Regions from separate parts of the Cobetia sp. genome, predicted to be linked through region 3. Evidence: predicted binding sites of a transcription regulator. Region 3 holds the regulator's gene; each other region holds the start of a gene.

Region 1 (4,292 bases), on a different contig from region 3:
TATTGTCAGGAAAGAAAACCATGCCGATCTATGAATACCACTGCAAGGCCTGTGGCCATCGGATGGACAAGTTGCAGAAGATCAGCGCTGCGCCGCTGACGGAGTGCCCGGAATGCAAGACGGACCAGCTCGAGAAGCTGGTCTCCGCCGCCGGGTTCCGTCTGGCAGGCAGTGGCTGGTACGAGACGGATTTCAAGTCCGGCAGCAAGAAGAATCTGGCCGGTGGTAGCGACAGCACCGCCTGACACAGCTGGGATAGTGCGTCAGGCATCAGCGTGATGAGGGTCAAGGGCGCCCAGCGGGTACCCTTGACCCTCATCGCCAACGGCAGGCCCTCTGAGACAGATGCGCATCAGCGCGTCGATCATGAATTTGAGCAACAAGGAATCAACATGCGCAGCCACTATTGCGGCAAACTGAACGAGACCCTGATCGATCAGGATGTCACTCTGTGCGGGTGGGTGCACCGCCGTCGCGACCACGGTGGCGTCATCTTCCTCGACATGCGCGACCGTGATGGCATCGCCCAGATCGTCGTCGATCCGGACACCGTCGATGCCTTCGCCACTGCCGACAAGGCGCGCAGCGAGTTCGTGCTGCGTATCAAGGGCCGTATCCGTCTGCGCCCGGAAGGCACCCAGAATCCGAACATGCCGACAGGCATGATCGAAGTGCTGGCCAAGGACGTCGAAGTGCTCAACACCGCACAGACGCCGCCGTTCCAGCTCGACGACCACAACAAGGTCGGTGAGGAAGTTCGCCTCAAGTATCGTTATGTCGACCTGCGTCGTCCCGACATGATCGAGAAGCTGCGTCTGCGCTCGCGTATCACTCACAGCGTGCGCGCCCAGCTCGAAGCCCTGGGCTTCCTCGACATCGAAACTCCGATCCTGACACGTGCCACGCCGGAAGGCGCACGTGACTATCTGGTGCCGAGCCGCACCTACGCCGGCAGCTTCTTCGCACTGCCGCAGTCTCCGCAGCTGTTCAAGCAGCTGCTGATGGTCGCCGGTGTCGATCGTTACTACCAGATCGCCAAATGCTTCCGTGATGAAGACCTGCGCGCTGACCGTCAGCCGGAGTTCACCCAGATCGACCTCGAAGCCAGCTTCGTCGACGAGCAGGACATCATGGGCATGACCGAGACCATGATCCGTGGCCTCTACAAGGAAGTGCTCGATGTCGAGCTGGGCGACTTCCCGACCATGCCGTACTCCGAGGCCATCAGCCGTTTCGGTTCCGACAAGCCGGACCTGCGTATCCCGCTGGAACTGGTCGATGTCGATGACCTGATGAGCGGCGTGGACTTCAAGGTCTTCTCCGGTCCGGCCAAGGACGACAAGGGCCGTGTCGCCGCACTGCGTGTGCCGGGCGGTGCCAGCCTGTCACGCAAGGAAATCGACGCCTACACCAAGTTCGTCGGCATCTACGGTGCCAAGGGCCTGGCGTGGATCAAGGTCAACGAACGTGCCAAGGGCGTCGAGGGTCTGCAGTCGCCGATCGTCAAGTTCATGGAAGACGTCGTGGATGAAGTGCTGGACCGCTGTGGCGCCGTCGATGGCGACATCGTGTTCTTCGGTGCTGACAAGGCCAACATCGTGGCCGAGGCCATCGGTGCGCTGCGCGTCAAGCTGGGTGAAGACCTCAACCTCTACACCCGCGAGTGGGCACCGCTGTGGGTCGTCGACTTCCCGATGTTCGAAGCCGATGCCAACGGCCGCCTGAGCGCGCTGCACCACCCGTTCACCGCGCCGTCCTGCACGCCGGAAGAGCTCAAGGCCAACCCGGAAGCGGCACTGTCTCGCGCCTACGACATGGTCATCAACGGCACCGAGCTGGGTGGCGGCTCCATCCGTATCCACGATCAGGCCATGCAGCGTACCGTGTTCGAGGTGCTGGGCATCGGTGAAGAAGAAGCGGAAGAGAAGTTCGGCTTCCTGCTCGACGCCCTGAAGTTCGGCGCGCCGCCCCATGGTGGTCTGGCCTTCGGTCTCGACCGTCTGGTGATGCTGATGACCGGCGCCAAGACCATTCGTGAAGTGATTGCCTTCCCGAAAACCCAGAGCGCCGGCTGCATGATGACCGACGCCCCGGGCGTGGTCAGCGGTGAGCAGCTCAAGGAGCTGAACATCCGTCTGCGTCAGAAGGTCAAGGTCGAAGACGAAAGCGGTCAGGCCTGATTCAGCGGCGCATGACCGAGAGAGTGACTGGTGGGGCCGTCTGGACTGATTCGATCAGACAAGGGCGGTCCCGCGGTGGCAGGTTTGCCCCTTTGGCCTGGTAGGCAAAGGGGCGAGCAAGCCCGACAAGGCGGTGCGAGACTGTTTGCTGGCGTTCACGTCAGGCAATGACAGTGTCGCACCGCCTTTTTTGTGGCATGGTGGCTGGTTATATACACAGTAAGAGCGATGGCGCGATGACGACAGCGAAGAGGCAAGGTGTGAGAAGCGAGGCGGCAGCATGATCATTCTTGGCATCGACCCGGGCTCACGTCTGACCGGGTATGGGGTATTGGATGTCTCTGCGGCTCAGCCTCGCTATGTGGACAGTGGCTGCATTCGCATGTCACAGGTCAGCCTGGATCAGCGCCTGGCGCAGATCTATGCCGGTATCAGCGAGGTGATCGCCCTGCATCGCCCCGCGGAATTCGCCATCGAGCAGGTCTTCATGTCCAAGAACGCCGATTCGGCGCTCAAGCTGGGCCAGGCGCGCGGAGCTGCCATCGTGTGTGCGGCCAATCACGGCTTGCCGGTGTTCGAATATGGGCCGCGGCAGATCAAGCAGGCCGTGACCGGTACCGGTGCCGCCGAGAAGTCTCAGGTGCAGCATATGGTCACGCATACGCTCAAGCTCTCCGCCACGCCGCAGGCCGATGCCGCCGATGCGCTGGCCATTGCCCTGACGCATTGTTTCGCGCGTCGACGCCTGACGCCCGGCAATGATCAGCTGGAAGCCTTGGGGCTGGGGAATACCAGTCGACGCAAGGGAACCCGCGTGCGGCGTAGCAGCAGCTGGCGAGACTTCGAGTCCGACGCCTGACATGCCGTTGAGCGACAAATGCGGTATTGTGCTCAATTAATAGCGATTTTTCAGTCACTTGTAGAGTGTCTGCCGAGCCTGGCAGCAGCCGATTGCGTGATGCGCCAAGCCGCGTGGCATCAGGCTTCGTGCCATCACCCAAGGTATGACTGTCAGAAAGATGCGACAAATTCGTCGTGACACTGGGACATGCCGCCTACGCTTCATCTTTGGTAGGCTTGCCCGCATTGTAACAATCCGTGCAGAGAATCGGGTCTGCGAGCAGCACGATCCCACCGAACACGTTCTCTGCCGAGCAAGGACAGCCGCAACATGATTGGACGCCTGACCGGGACATTGCTGGAAAAACAACCGCCGCAGCTGGTGCTTGACGTACAGGGTGTCGGTTATGAACTGGAAGCTTCGATGAACACCCTGTTGGGCTTGCCGGCCGTGGGCGAACATTGCCAGCTTTACACCCACCTGGTGGTGCGCGAAGACGCGCAGTTGCTGTATGGCTTCGGCAAGGAGCCCGAGCGTCGTCTGTTCCGTGAATTGATCAAGATCTCCGGTGTCGGTCCGCGACTGGCGCTGGCGATTCTGTCGGGAATGGAGCAGTCCGATTTCATTCGCTGTGTTCACGATGAAGATAGCCGGGCGCTGACACGTCTGCCGGGCGTCGGCAAGAAGACGGCGGATCGCCTGATCATCGAGATGCGTGATCGCCTCAAGCATTGGACGCTGCCGGCGGATGATGGGCTGGATGAAATGGCGCGTGCCTCCCAGCCGCAACCGCCGGTCACGCATCCTCTGGCGGATGCCGAAGCCGCGCTGGTGTCTCTGGGCTACAAGCCTGTCGAGGCGGCCAAGATGCTCTCCGGGCTCGAGACCGGCGCCTCCACGGAAGCGCTCATCAAGGCGGCGCTGGCGCGCAAGATGGCCAGCTGAAGCCCCGCCAGGGCAGCAAACATGCGCCCTATAGTTTCCGTGAAGGAAACGGCGCATCGTGATTGGATTTATTGACTAGGGGTTGGCAGGTTACTGGGGTAGAAAGTGCGCGCTTGAACGTAGATGCGCTAGATCGTTGCACCGCCCTGGCAAACCTTGCCACCTGCCACTGACGCACGTTCATGGCCCATGACCCGCGTCATGTGCGTGACCTGCGTCATCAGGAGTTGAGCAAGCATCATGATGGAGTCGGACCGACTGATCTCCGCGGCGACGCATGATCCGGAAGAGCGGATCGATCGCGCCAACCGGCCACGCACGCTGAG
Region 2 (4,292 bases), on a different contig from region 3:
GAGCAGCCCAGATCATAGACCCGCGCGCCGGGGCGCAGGTGAGCGCGGGCCATCAGGCCCAGCATGGCGATGATCTGACCGTAACCCGGCACCGAGCGGCGCAGCATGTCCGGAAAGCAGCTGACGACCTGCTCGTCGAAGGAGAAGCTGGCGACACGGTCAAGGGGTGTCGTAAATATCGCGTCACGGTAAGATGCATCACTCATGGATCAAGGCTTCATCGGGCAGTGGGCCAGGGCGACATGCCTGTGGCCGAGGACCGGCCGGGCAGAGCGCCCCGTCGGGCCCGCCATTCTACGCATTCGGCGCCCGTGACGCACCCGTCACGGCCGGCGGGTGATGCCTCCATCAATCGATTTCAGGCCGGGCCATGCAGGGCCGGTCATTACACTTCAAGGAGAGAGGTGGCCATGTCCACTCAATCAGCGGCACGTTCTGCGCGTCGTAATACCCAGGCCTGGCAGGCTCTCGCGCGCCATCATCAAGAGCAGATGGCCGATGTGCATCTGAAGGACCTGTTCGCCGAGGATGCGGCGCAAGGGCGTGACCGAGTGGCGACCTTCACGCGCTCTGCCGCGGGGCTGCGTCTGGATCTCTCCAAGCAGCGCCTCAAGGGCGAGACCCTGGAGCTGCTGCTGGATCTGGCGCGCGAAACCGGCGTCGAGCAGGGCATCAAGCGCCTGCTGGCCGGTGAGCATGTCAATCGCTCCGAAGACCGTCCGGCGCTGCACGCCGCGCTGCGTCTGCCGCGCTCCGCCAGCCTCGAGGTGGACGGCGAGGATATCGTGCCGGCCATCCACGAGAGCCTCGAGCACCTGGCCGAGATGGTCGACACCTTCCACAGCGGCCAGTGGCGCGGCGCCACCGGCAAGCCGATCACCGACGTGGTCAACCTCGGTGTCGGTGGCTCGGACCTGGGCCCGCTGATGGTCTCCAGCGCCCTGAGCGATTGCCGTCCCAAGGACATCCACGAGATCGGCGTGCACTTCGCCTCGACCATGGATGGCTCCCAGCTGGCGGATTATCTGGAGTCCTTCAGCCCGGAAACCACGCTGTTCATCCTGTCCTCCAAGTCATTCTCGACCATCGACACGCTGTCCAATGCCCGCACCGCGCGCGACTGGCTCAAATCACGCCTCGACCCGGAAGGGCGCCTGGAAGCGCTGATCAACCGCCAGCACTTCATCGGCGCTTCCGCCAAGCCGGAGAAGATGACCGAGTGGGGCATCGCGCCGGAACATCAGCTGCTGTTCTGGGATTGGGTCGGCGGCCGCTATTCGCTGTGGGGCACCATCGGTCTGCCCATCGCGCTCAATGTCGGCATGGACAACTTCCGTCGCCTGCTGGCCGGGGCGCATGAGCTGGATGAGCACTTCCGCACCGCGCCGCTGGAAGACAACCTGCCGGTGCTGCTGGCGCTGGCTGGTATCTGGAACAACAACTTCCTCGATATCCGCGCCCACTCCATCCTGCCCTACGACGGTCGCCTGGAGTACTTCGCAAGCTACCTCGAGCAGCTGGAGATGGAATCCAACGGCAAGTCGGTGACCAACGATGGCGAGATGATCGACTACTCGACCTGTCCGGTGCTGTGGGGCCAGCTGGGGCCGAACGCCCAGCACGCCTTCTATCAGCTGCTGCATCAGGGCACCCAGGCGGTCGAGTGTGACTTCATCGCGCCGATGTGCCGTTATGATCACGTCGAGGACGCCGAGACACGCGCCCACCTCAAGGCACAGCACCGCCTGACGCTGGCCAACTGCTTCGCCCAGTCACGTGTGCTGATGCTGGGCGATGACGCCATCCCCGGTGATGAGGCGCAGCCGAACCACAAGCGCTACCGTGGCAATCAGCCGTCGACCACGCTGCTGCTGGAGACGCTGACACCGGAAACGCTGGGTGCGTTGATTGCGCTCTACGAGCAGAAGGTCTTCGTTCAGGCCACCATCTGGGATATCAACCCGTTCGATCAGTGGGGCGTGGAGCTGGGCAAGCAGATCGCCACCGCCACCGAAGCGACCATGACCACCGGCGAAGGCTTCGAGACGCTGGATGCCTCCAGTCGTGCGCTGATCGAAGCGGTGTGGGCAGCACAGGATCAGGACCCGCGCTGAGCCCAAGACGGATGTGAGTGAGTGTGTGTGAGTGAAGGCATGCTGATATGCCATGCAAGACGAGCGGCGACGTCAGTCGTCGCTCTCTGTTGATTTATACAGTATTCTCGCTATCCTATAAGCGAATCAATCGTTTACACTAGACAGCACGACGCGGACTGTCGAAAACCCTGCTTCCAGCGTATGAATGCTCGAGAGATGCCCAGCTATCTTGAGGCGTGGGAGGGGAGGTTTCGCGGTCTGACGTGTTGTCGGGAGTGCTGATGGCCAATTCCCCCTTTCCGTCAGATACGGCAGCGATGCACGCCACCGCGCCCGTCAAGGGTCTGCTGTATCTGCACGGCTTCAATTCGGCCAGTTGTTCGCCCAAGGCACGCTTGATGCAGCGCGCGGCAGAGCAGTTCGGCCTGCCGTGCGTGATGCCGGACATCCCCCCGGAGCCCGGCGCGGGTCAGGCGGCGGTCAACGCGGCCTATCTCACGTTGTGTGAGCGCCTGGCGCTGGACCCCGCAGACCCTGCCTGTGATGACGCCATCATGGTGATCGGCAGCTCCATGGGCGGCTTTCTGGCCACCTGGCTGGTCGCGCGTGAGGCCGCACGCCTCGAGGGGCCGGCTGGTCCTTCTCAGAGCGTCTGGCGTCAGGGGCCGCGCAGTGTGCTGATCAATCCGGCCGTGCGTCCCGCGCGACTGGTCAGCGAATGGCTCGGCTCGGTGCATGCCAACCCCTATACCGGCGTGACGTTCACCGTCACCGAGGATTTCGGGCCCGGACTGCTCGCATTGGAAGCGGAGCCGGTCACGGCGCAGCGCACCCTGGTGCTGTTGGCGACGGCCGATGAGACATTGGATGTCAATGATGCCGCAGGGCTCTATCAGGGAAGTCGCTTGATCATCACGCCGGGTGGCGATCACGGCTTTGCGCAGCTGGCGGAATACCTGCCGGCGATCATGGCGCATGGCGGGCACCGGCTGGCCCCCGCCACCGCAGCGGCGATGCATGTCGCGCCGGACTAGCAGGTCATGCGCGTGGTGCTTTCTGCTACGAGACACCACGACCTGGCTGGGCAAGGCACCTCTTGGCACGACATGGATTGGCACGACTTGGCAGAGCGTTCGATGCTGAACGCCAGGCGCCGGTCTCTCATTTTTCAGGAATCCGTTGTCCGTCTCGCGCACGTGAAATGGCGAGTCGGATGGCGGACGTCAACACCAAGGACACAAGGCTGCGATGAGTCAGTACAGCGCCAGTTCCATTGAGGTCCTCTCCGGCCTCGAACCGGTCCGCAAGCGGCCCGGCATGTATACCGACACTTCTCGGCCCAACCACCTGGCGCAGGAAGTCATCGACAACTCCGTCGATGAGGCGCTGGCGGGGCACGCGAAGGAAATCCGCGTGCGCCTGCTCGAGAATGGCGGTATCGAGGTCGGCGATGACGGTCGTGGCATGCCCACCGACATCCACCCCGAGCATGGCGTGACCGGCATCGAGCTGATCCTGACCAAGCTGCACGCGGGGGGCAAGTTCTCCCAGGACAGCTATCGCTTCTCCGGCGGCCTGCACGGCGTGGGCGTCTCGGTGGTCAATGCGCTGTCGACGCGTCTGGAAGTGGAAGTGTGCCGCGATGGCCTGCGTCAGCGCATCGCCTTCGAGAATGGCGAGAAGGCCGAGGAGCTGACCCAGATCGGCACCGTCGGCAAGCGCAATACCGGCACCCTGGTGCGCTTCTGGCCGGACGAGAGCTACTTCGACAGCCCGCGCCTGGCGATGCCGCGCCTGCGCCACCTGCTGCGTGCCAAGGCCGTGCTGTGTCCGGGCCTCAAGGTCGTGCTCATCGAGACCGATGGCAGCGAGACGACCTGGCACTACGAGGATGGCCTGCGCGATTACCTGCTCGGCGCCACCGATGGCTTCGAACGCCTGCCGGAATCGCCCTTCGTCGGCCATTTCGAGGATGAGGAGCACGGGGTCGACTGGGCGATCCAGTGGCTGCCGGAAGGCGGCGAGCTGGTGCAGGAACCCTACGTCAACCTGATCCCCACGCCGCTGGGTGGCACCCACGTCAATGGCCTGCGCTCCGGTCTGCTCGAGGCGCTCAAGGAATTCTGCGACTACCGCAGCCTGCTGCCGCGTGGCGTCAAGCTGAGCGCGGATGACCTGTGGGAGCGCGCCGCCTTC
Region 3 (4,292 bases):
TGCGCTCGGCCGGCACCTCCAGCACGGTACGCGCCATCACCTCCAGCAGGACCTCCAGCGGCACCTGACGCCCGGCGTATTGCTGCTCGATGCTGTCGAGTGCCGCGTGGAAACGCTCACTGAACGGGTCGAGATAGCGCGCGAAGACCGCCTGGATCAGCGATTTCTTGGAGCCGAAGTGGTAGTTCACCGCCGCCAGATTGACCTTGGCCTTGCTGGTGATGTTGCGCAGTGAGGTCTCGGCGAAGCCGCGCTCGGCGAACAGCACCTCGGCAGTATCGAGGATGCGGGTAACGGTATCGGTCTGGGCCATGGGCGGAACCCTTGTCAGGTAGAAAAGAACTGGAGTCGTAGGTCACGGCGCAAGCCCCGCGCGGCGACTCTCTCATGAGGTGGTGCATGTTCACCGCAAGGCACGTTCGATCACGGCACCCGTGAGCACCGCCATCGACGAACATTCGTTTGAAACACTTTGATTCTAGCGCGCCATGCCATGACTGACAATTCTCTCGCGTTTCAAACGCCAGAGGTTTAGCCAAGCCTGATATTCCCTCAACGCTGACCATCCCGATTCAAGGGCTCGTCATGCTCGGTGACTGACCACCCCGCCAGAGCCAGGCCGGGTTCATCTCCAGACATTCATCTCCAGACATTAATCTCCAGGCATTCACTTCCAGACATTCCCATCAAGAAAGAATGCCTCGGATATCGGCACGAAAAGTCGCCAGACAGCGATATCTCGGCGACTACCTGCCCTTTGAGGCCACCACGCAAGCCACGATGCCTTGCATGACCGCCATGACTGGATACAATGACAGTTGTATGGATGCACACCCCGTGCCGTCAGCTCAAGATGCCGCCCAGGCCAAAGGCAATGCCATGACCCAGCCGCTTACTCCGCGCCAGCAGGATGTCTTCGACTTCATCATCAAGACCATCAAGTCCTCTGGCTACCCGCCGACGCGGGCCGAAATCGCCCAGGCGCTGGGCTTCCGCTCACCGAATGCTGCCGAGGAGCATCTGCGTGCCCTCAAGCGCAAGGGCGCCATCGAGATGGTGCCGGGCACCTCTCGCGGCATTCGCGTGCCGTCGCTGGCTGACGTCGACGACAGCGCCAACGATGGCCTGCCGGTGATCGGGGAAGTGGCCGCCGGCAGTCCGATTCTTGCCAGCGAGCATATCGACCGTCACTGCCCGCTGCCGAGCGACTACTTCTCGCCGGCTGCCGACTACCTGTTGCGCGTGCGCGGCGTGTCGATGAAGGACGTGGGAATTCTGGAAGGCGACCTGCTGGCCGTGCACCGCACCAGCAGCGTGCGTGACGGACAGATCGTAGTGGCACGTCTGGGGGATGAGGTCACCGTCAAGCGCTTCCGCCGTGACGGGCACTACGTGTGGCTGGAAGCCGAGAACGAGGACTTCTCGCCGATCAAGGTCGACCTGCGCACGGACAGCCTGGAGATCGAAGGTCTCGGGGTGGGCGTCATCCGCGATGGCGGCCTGCACTGAGGCCTTGACCAGCAGCGCTTTGAGCAACGAGCTATGCCCAGCAGCACCTTTCTCGCAGAGCTCTGAGCAACAGAAAAGCCGCACGCATTGCACAAAAAAACCCGCCTCGAGGCGGGTTTTTTTGTGCGCGAAGCGCGAGCGATGAATCAGTGCACGATGCCTTCTGACTGCTCGTCCTCGTCTTCTTCGCCATCCCAGAGGCGAGTCCGGGTGATGGCGTGGTCGATCATCTCACGCGCGACCTCGAAACGATTGTCACGCAGCAGATCGGCGGCCTCGTCCGAAATGCGAATGCTGAGCAGCGGCTCACCTTCGCTTTCCGCGGCGCGCAGAATCACTTCACCATCTTCCATTTGCACAATTTCAAGTACGGCGGGATCGGACACGTCATTCCTCCTGCACGGCATCTCGCGAGATACCGGCGTCGTTGTAATCGTCAGCGCGACGGCTGGCAAGCCCGGCACCGCGTTGCCATCAGCGACGCAGAAAAAAGTACGACCACAGCCAGAGCCATGGTCGTACCGGAGAATGCAGGGCTTGCCACAATGCGATCAGTCTAGCACCCGTGAAGGCGAAACGTCACCCGATTGCCATGCGCCAGTCATCACCAGCGTGCAGCACCAGATCAACGCCTTGACCTACCACTCGACACTCGACTCGCGCAGCTGCGGCAGCAGCGCCTTGAATGCCGTGATGGCGGCACTGAGACGCTCGGCCAGCGAGGCGCTCGAGGCTGCCGCGATGATCAGACCATCACCACGCGAACGCGATTCCTCGCGGCGAGCGACGCCGCCCTCTTCATGCAGGCGGGTCACATCCGCGACCAGCTCAGACAACCAGCTGTCGGAATGCTCCAGCAGGCTGCGCAGCTGCTCGACCTCGGCGATGGGCGTCGGCGGCGACGCCAGGCGCTCGCGCCAGCTACCCTCTGGCCAGCGCGCCGTCACGGCACACTCTTCCAGCAATGACGCCAGCGCCAGCTCCAGCAGGGCGAGCGCGCCCTCTTCACCGGCCATGCGACGCGCCACGGCATGCTCATCGTCGCCAGAGGCTGCTGACTGGGCCAGCAGCAACTCGGCCTGATACAGCAGCTGATTGGTACGGGCACGCTGGCTCATCAGCTCTTGGCTCCCTTGCGCTTGTCCTCGACGACCCAGCGGCCGTTGTCGTAGGTCGCCTTCCAACCGGTCGCCTTGCCTTCCTCATCGGTCATGACGTACTGAGCCTTGACCTTGCGCGAGAAGCGAATCTGCGCCGGACGTCCGTCCGGGTCCTGATCCGGGGCTTCGAGAATGAAGTGATACTTCTCCGGCAGCTCGTCGGCATGCGCCTTGAGCTCCTTGACCAGCGGCGGACGCGTCTCGCGATTCTTGGGGAACTGACTGGCCGCCAGGAACAGGCCACTGGCGCCATCGCGCAGCACGTAGTGGTCCTCGACCTTGACGCAGGCAAGTTCCGGCATCGGAATCGGGTCCATCTTCGGCGGCGCCACCTCACCGGACTTGAGCAGCTTGCGGGTATTCTTGCAATTCTCGTTGGTGCAGCCGAAGTACTTGCCGAAACGCCCGGTCTTGAGCTGCATGTCGGAACCGCACTTGTCGCACTCGATCACCGGGCCATCGTAGCCCTTGATGCGGAACTGACCTTCCTCGACCTCGTGACCGACACAGTCCGGGCTATTGCCGCAGACGTGCAGCTTGCGCTGCTCATCGATCAGGTAGCTGTCCATCGCGGTGGCGCAGATCGGGCAGCGACGCTTGGCGCGCAGCGCATCCGTCTCGGCATCTTCACCGGCATCGGCCGCCACGGCTTCATCGCCCGGCAGCAGATCGATGGTGGTCTTGCAGCGCTCCTTGGGCGGCAGGTTGTAGCCGGAACAGCCCAGGAAGACCCCGGTCGAGGCGGTACGAATCTGCATCTCACGCCCACAGGTCGGGCAGGCGATGTCCGTCGGCACCGGCTGGTTGGGACGCATGCCCTCTTCGGACTGGGCGTGGTCCAGCTCGGCCTTGAACTCGGCGTAGAAGGTGTCCAGCAGCTCACGCCAGTTGCGCCCGCCGTTGGCCACCTCATCGAGATAGTCTTCCATGCGCGCCGTGAAGCCGAAGTCCATCAGGTCCTTGAAGGACTCGCTGAGGCGATCGGTGACGATGTCGCCCAGTTTCTCGGCATAGAAGCGACGGTTTTCCAGCGCCACGTAGCCACGGTCCTGGATGGTGGAGATGATGGCGGCATAGGTGGACGGACGACCGATACCGCGCTTCTCCAGCTCCTTGACCAGGCTGGCCTCGGTGTAACGCGCCGTGGGCTTGGTGAAGTGCTGCAGCGGCTGCAGCTCGACCAGGTCCAGCTTCTCGCCGATGGCGAGGTCCGGCAGCGACTGGTCCTCTTCCTTCTTGCCCATCGGCTTCATGACACGCGTGTAACCGTCGAACTTGAGCACACGGCCCTTGGCGCGCAGCTCGTAGCCATCCACTTCGATGGTCAGCGTGGAGGACAGGTATTCGGCCGGCAGCATCTGACAGGCCACGAACTGACGCCAGATCAGCTCATACAGGCGCTCGGCGTCACGCTCCATGCCGGCGAGATCAGTCGCACGGCGCGACACTTCGGAAGGACGAATCGCTTCGTGCGCTTCCTGGGCGCCTTCCTTGCTGGAGTAGACGTTGGCCGCTTCCGGCAGGTAGTTGCTGCCGTATTCTTCGCTGATGAAGTCGCGCGCCGTGGCCACCGCGTCCGCCGACAGATTGGTCGAGTCGGTACGCATGTAGGTGATGTAACCC
Region 4 (4,292 bases), on a different contig from region 3:
AGCGCGATCGGCGAAGGCGGTCAGCACATCCAGTGACGCCAGTGCGCGGGCCGTCTGCTGCAGGCCATCCAGTTCGGTATTCAGGTCATCCAGCAGGTGCTCGTACAGCAGCTTCTCGCGCGCCAGTGACTTGGACTTGGCAGACAGCGCCTTGTCCTCGAACTCCTTGAGCTCGGGGATGATGAAGCGCTCGGCATTCTTGAGGGTCTGGCGACGGATGTATTCCGGCGGGGCCTCGGCCGATTGCGAGCGCGGCAGCTCGATGAAGTAGCCATGCACGCGGTTGTAGCCGACCTTGAGGTTGCTCAGGCCGGTGCGCTCGCGCTCGCGGGTCTCGAGTGCGACCAGATACTGGCCGGCGTTCTCGGACAGGCCGCGATACTCGTCCAGCTCATCGTCGTAGCCATCGGCGATCACGCCACCATCGCGCAGCACCACCGGCGGATTCTCGACCAGCGCCTCGCTGAGCATCGCGGAAAGTGCCGGGAACAGGCGGATGGCATCGCGCAGGTCATCGATGGCGCTGCCTTTTTCGACGCTGGCGAGCACGGCGCGCAGCTCGGGCAGAGTGTTGAGGCCATCGCGCAGGCGTGCCATGTCACGGGGGCGTGCGCTGCGCAGCGCGACACGGGCGAGGATACGCTCCACATCGCCGATGCGCTTGAGCAGGCCTTGCAGCTCGAAGGGGTAGTCGCCATCCAGCAGACGTTGCACCGCCGCCTGACGCTGGCCGATCTGGAGCTGATCGCGCAGCGGGCGGTTGAGCCAGCGCTTGAGCAGGCGTGAACCCATCGCGGTCGCGGTGACGTCCAGCACGCTGGCCAGCGTGTTGTCGCTGGTGCCGCCCAGGTTGGTGTCGATCTCGAGGTTGCGACGGCTGGCGGCATCGATCACCACCGAGTCATCGCGGCTCTCGACGGCCAGCGCGGTCACGTGGGGCAGGCCGGTACGCTGGGTGTCGCGAGCGTAGTCGAGCAGGGCACCGGCTGCCGTGACGGCGCGCGTCAGGTGGCTGCAGCCGAAGCCGTTGAGGTCCTGGACGCCGAACTGATCGCACAGCAGGCGCAAGGCAGTCTCGTGATCGAAGTGCCAATCGCTCTGGCGGGTCAGGCCCGGGCGCGAGGCCAGGCTGGCGGGGAGGGTACGGCTTTCGCCGACCATGACTTCGGCAGGCGACAGACGCTGGATCTCGGCCAGCAGCTCGTCATCACCATTGACCTCGAGCACGCTGAAGCGACCGGAGGAGAGCTCGAGAGCGGCCAGGCCCCAGGTCTCGCCATCACGATGCAGCGCCACCAGCAGGTTGTCGCGGCTGGCATCCAGCAGCGCCTCATCATGCAGCGTTCCCGGGGTGACGATACGTACCACCTTGCGCTCGACAGGCCCCTTGCTGGTCGCCGGGTCACCGATCTGCTCACAGATGGCTACCGATTCGCCCATCTTGACCAGGCGTGCCAGATAGCCTTCGGCGCTGTGGTAGGGCACCCCTGCCATGGGGATCGGGGAACCGCCGGAGCTGCCGCGCGCCGTCAGCGTGATATCGAGCAGTTGTGCTGCGCGCTTGGCGTCCTCATGAAACAGTTCATAGAAGTCGCCCATGCGATAGAACAGCAGCACGCCGGGGTGCTCGCGTTTGATCTTCATGTACTGCGTCATCATCGGCGTCATCTGGGGCGCGCTGTTCTTGGCCATGGCCATGGACTTCCTTGACTGCACTGCAATGGGAAAAAGCACACATGCGAGAGCACGGCATGCGGGATGCGCGATATTCTACGGACTGGCGCGGCCGGCTCCAATGCCTGTGATGTCTCATGCTCGCTGCCCTTTTCACCCGATGACCTCCACAAGGAGAAAGTTCGTGAGCCGATTGACTGGTACGACCCCCGAGGCTGCGTGCGCGAATGCCCTGGCTGAGCAGTTGCAGGCGTTGGCAGTCGCGCGCGGCGTGCGCATCACCACCGCCGAGTCGTGCACCGGGGGCGGGGTGAGTGCGGCGATCACGGCGATTGCCGGTAGCTCCAGCTATTTCGATGCGGGCTACGTGACCTATTCCAATGCCACCAAGCAGCGCCTGCTGGGGGTCAGTGAGACATCGCTTGAAACATTCGGTGCCGTCTCAGAGGCGGTCGTGTGCGAGATGGTGCGGGGCGCCTGTCGCGAAAGTGGCGCTGAGCTGGGGGTGGCGATCAGCGGTGTGGCCGGCCCCGGCGGGGGAAGTGACGAGAAGCCCGTCGGCACCGTATGGCTGGCGTGGGGGAGCGAGGCGCGCCAGCAGGCACGCTGCTGTCACTTTCCCGGCGACCGGCAGGCCGTGCGCGACGCCGCGGTGCGGGAGGCATTGCAGGGCTTGATCGAGCGCGTGGAGGCCTTGCAGATCGGCACCGAAGACGCATGAGCCCGATGCAAGCCCCGCGTTGAGGGTGCTGCCTGAAAAAGCGCATCACCGGACTGGCAGAGTGACGCAACTTGCGGCATTATACTGTCCATGTATACAGGGTTTTGCCACGACACCTCAGCCGCTAGTCTGACGGTGTCTGCTCAGCTCTCAGTGATAGAATTCTCTATTCCAGGTGGCAGCCCGTGTGGCTCCGCCGTTCGACAGGAGGCCACATGGCAAAGGACGACAATCGTACCAAGGCGCTGAACGCGGCGCTGTCCCAGATCGAGCGCCAGTTCGGCAAGGGCGCCGTCATGCGCATGGGCGATGCCCCGCGTGTGGCCATCCCGTCGGTTTCCACCGGTTCTCTGGGGCTGGATATCGCACTCGGCATCGGCGGCCTGCCCTTCGGGCGCGTGGTCGAGATCTATGGCCCGGAATCCTCGGGCAAGACGACACTGACCCTCTCGGTCATCGCCCAGGCGCAGAAGCAGGGCAAGGTCTGTGCCTTCATCGATGCCGAGCACGCACTGGATCCGTCCTACGCCGAGAAGCTGGGCGTCAATCTGGACGAGATGCTGGTCTCCCAGCCGGACACCGGTGAGCAGGCGCTCGAGATCGTCGACATGCTGGTACGCTCCGGCGGCGTTGACGTCATCATCGTCGACTCCGTGGCGGCACTGACGCCGCGTGCCGAGATCGAAGGCGAGATGGGCGACTCCCACGTCGGCCTGCAGGCGCGTCTGATGTCCCAGGCGCTGCGCAAGGTGACCGGTCACATCAAGAACGCCAACTGCATGGTGGTGTTCATCAACCAGATCCGCATGAAGATCGGCGTGATGTTCGGTAGCCCCGAAACCACGACTGGCGGTAACGCACTGAAGTTCTACTCCAGTGTGCGTCTGGATATCCGTCGCACCGGTTCCGTGAAGTCCGGTGATGAAGTCACCGGTAACGAGACCCGCGTCAAGGTCGTCAAGAACAAGGTCGCGCCGCCGTTCCGTCAGGCCGAGTTCCAGATTCTCTACGGCAAGGGCATCTATCACGCCGGTGAGGTGATCGATCTGGGCGTGCAGTGTGGTCTGGTCGGCAAGTCAGGCGCCTGGTACAGCTATCAGGGCAGCAAGATCGGTCAGGGCAAGGCCAATTCCGCCCAGTACCTGGAAGACAATCCCGCCATCATGGAGGAGATTGAAACCCAGATCCGTGCCCAGTTGCTGGCAGCGCCGGAAGCCAAGGAAGAGCCGAAAGAGACCGCGGCCGCCGAGAGTGAAGACGACCTGGATATCGATCTCGACTGAGGTTCGTCCAGAAGAAAGAGCAAGAGCGCCAGCCGCCAGGCTGGCGTCATCGCACCGTGTCGTTTCCGACCCGGTGCGATGATCCCAAGGCGCCCGCCCCGATGACTCGGAGGCGGGCGCCTTGCGTTCACGTCCATCGATGTCCTTCTGCTCAACCCCGGGGAGCATGACCATGCACGATGACAGCGCTGAAATGGGTGGGCCTGAGTATCAACCGCTCGACTCAGGCGCGATGACGCCGCAACGGCGTGCGCGCAATGATGCCATCGCGCGTCTGGCGCGCCGCGAACATAGCCGCCGCGAGCTGCACGACTATCTCAAGGAGCGTGACTACCTGCGGGCGGTCAGCGATGACGAGTTGGCACAGCGGCAAGCCGCGGGCGAGGAGGGCGCACAGGCGGCCTTGAGTCGCGATGAGGTCGAGCTGCTGATCGAGGAGGTGCTGGAGCGCATGGCCGAGGAGGGCCTGCAATCCGATGAGCGCTTTGCCGCCAGCTTCCTGCGGACGCGAGTGCTGCGCGGGCAGGGGCCGAGGCGTATCCAGCAGGAGCTGCGCCAGCGTGGTATCGATAGCGAGACGCTCAATGCCGTGATGCGTGCCGCCAGTGACCCGA

The links. The regulator LexA, encoded in region 3, represses DNA repair genes until DNA is damaged. The targets are predictions, from matches to a motif close to TACTGTNTANNTANACAGTA.
Region 1: the regulator LexA is predicted to act here: its motif matches at 2,383-2,402, upstream of ruvC (crossover junction endodeoxyribonuclease RuvC).
Region 2: the regulator LexA is predicted to act here: its motif matches at 2,199-2,218, upstream of AC4FAH_RS09565 (YqiA/YcfP family alpha/beta fold hydrolase).
Region 4: the regulator LexA is predicted to act here: its motif matches at 2,478-2,497, upstream of recA (recombinase RecA).

What each region holds. Positions count from the first base shown of each region.
Region 1 covers NZ_CFDJES010000070.1:857-5,148, forward strand. Annotated here, with positions in the region: gene AC4FAH_RS08755 (FmdB family zinc ribbon protein) at 21-245, shown strand; gene aspS (aspartate--tRNA ligase) at 393-2,180, shown strand; gene ruvC (crossover junction endodeoxyribonuclease RuvC) at 2,461-3,039, shown strand; gene ruvA (Holliday junction branch migration protein RuvA) at 3,352-3,966, shown strand; gene ruvB (Holliday junction branch migration DNA helicase RuvB) at 4,207-4,292, shown strand, end outside.
Region 2 covers NZ_CFDJES010000081.1:7,691-11,982, reverse strand. Annotated here, with positions in the region: gene cmoA (carboxy-S-adenosyl-L-methionine synthase CmoA) at 1-206, opposite strand, end outside; gene pgi (glucose-6-phosphate isomerase) at 411-2,114, shown strand; gene AC4FAH_RS09565 (YqiA/YcfP family alpha/beta fold hydrolase) at 2,378-3,130, shown strand; partial or broken gene parE (DNA topoisomerase IV subunit B) at 3,345-4,292, shown strand, end outside.
Region 3 covers NZ_CFDJES010000016.1:4,098-8,389, forward strand. Annotated here, with positions in the region: partial or broken gene AC4FAH_RS03210 (TetR/AcrR family transcriptional regulator) at 1-313, opposite strand, end outside; gene lexA (transcriptional repressor LexA) at 880-1,509, shown strand; gene AC4FAH_RS03220 (hypothetical protein) at 1,656-1,895, opposite strand; gene AC4FAH_RS03225 (DUF6586 family protein) at 2,148-2,627, opposite strand; gene topA (type I DNA topoisomerase) at 2,627-4,292, opposite strand, start outside.
Region 4 covers NZ_CFDJES010000001.1:25,643-29,934, reverse strand. Annotated here, with positions in the region: gene mutS (DNA mismatch repair protein MutS) at 1-1,692, opposite strand, end outside; gene AC4FAH_RS00130 (CinA family protein) at 1,859-2,395, shown strand; gene recA (recombinase RecA) at 2,611-3,678, shown strand; gene AC4FAH_RS00120 (regulatory protein RecX) at 3,851-4,292, shown strand, end outside.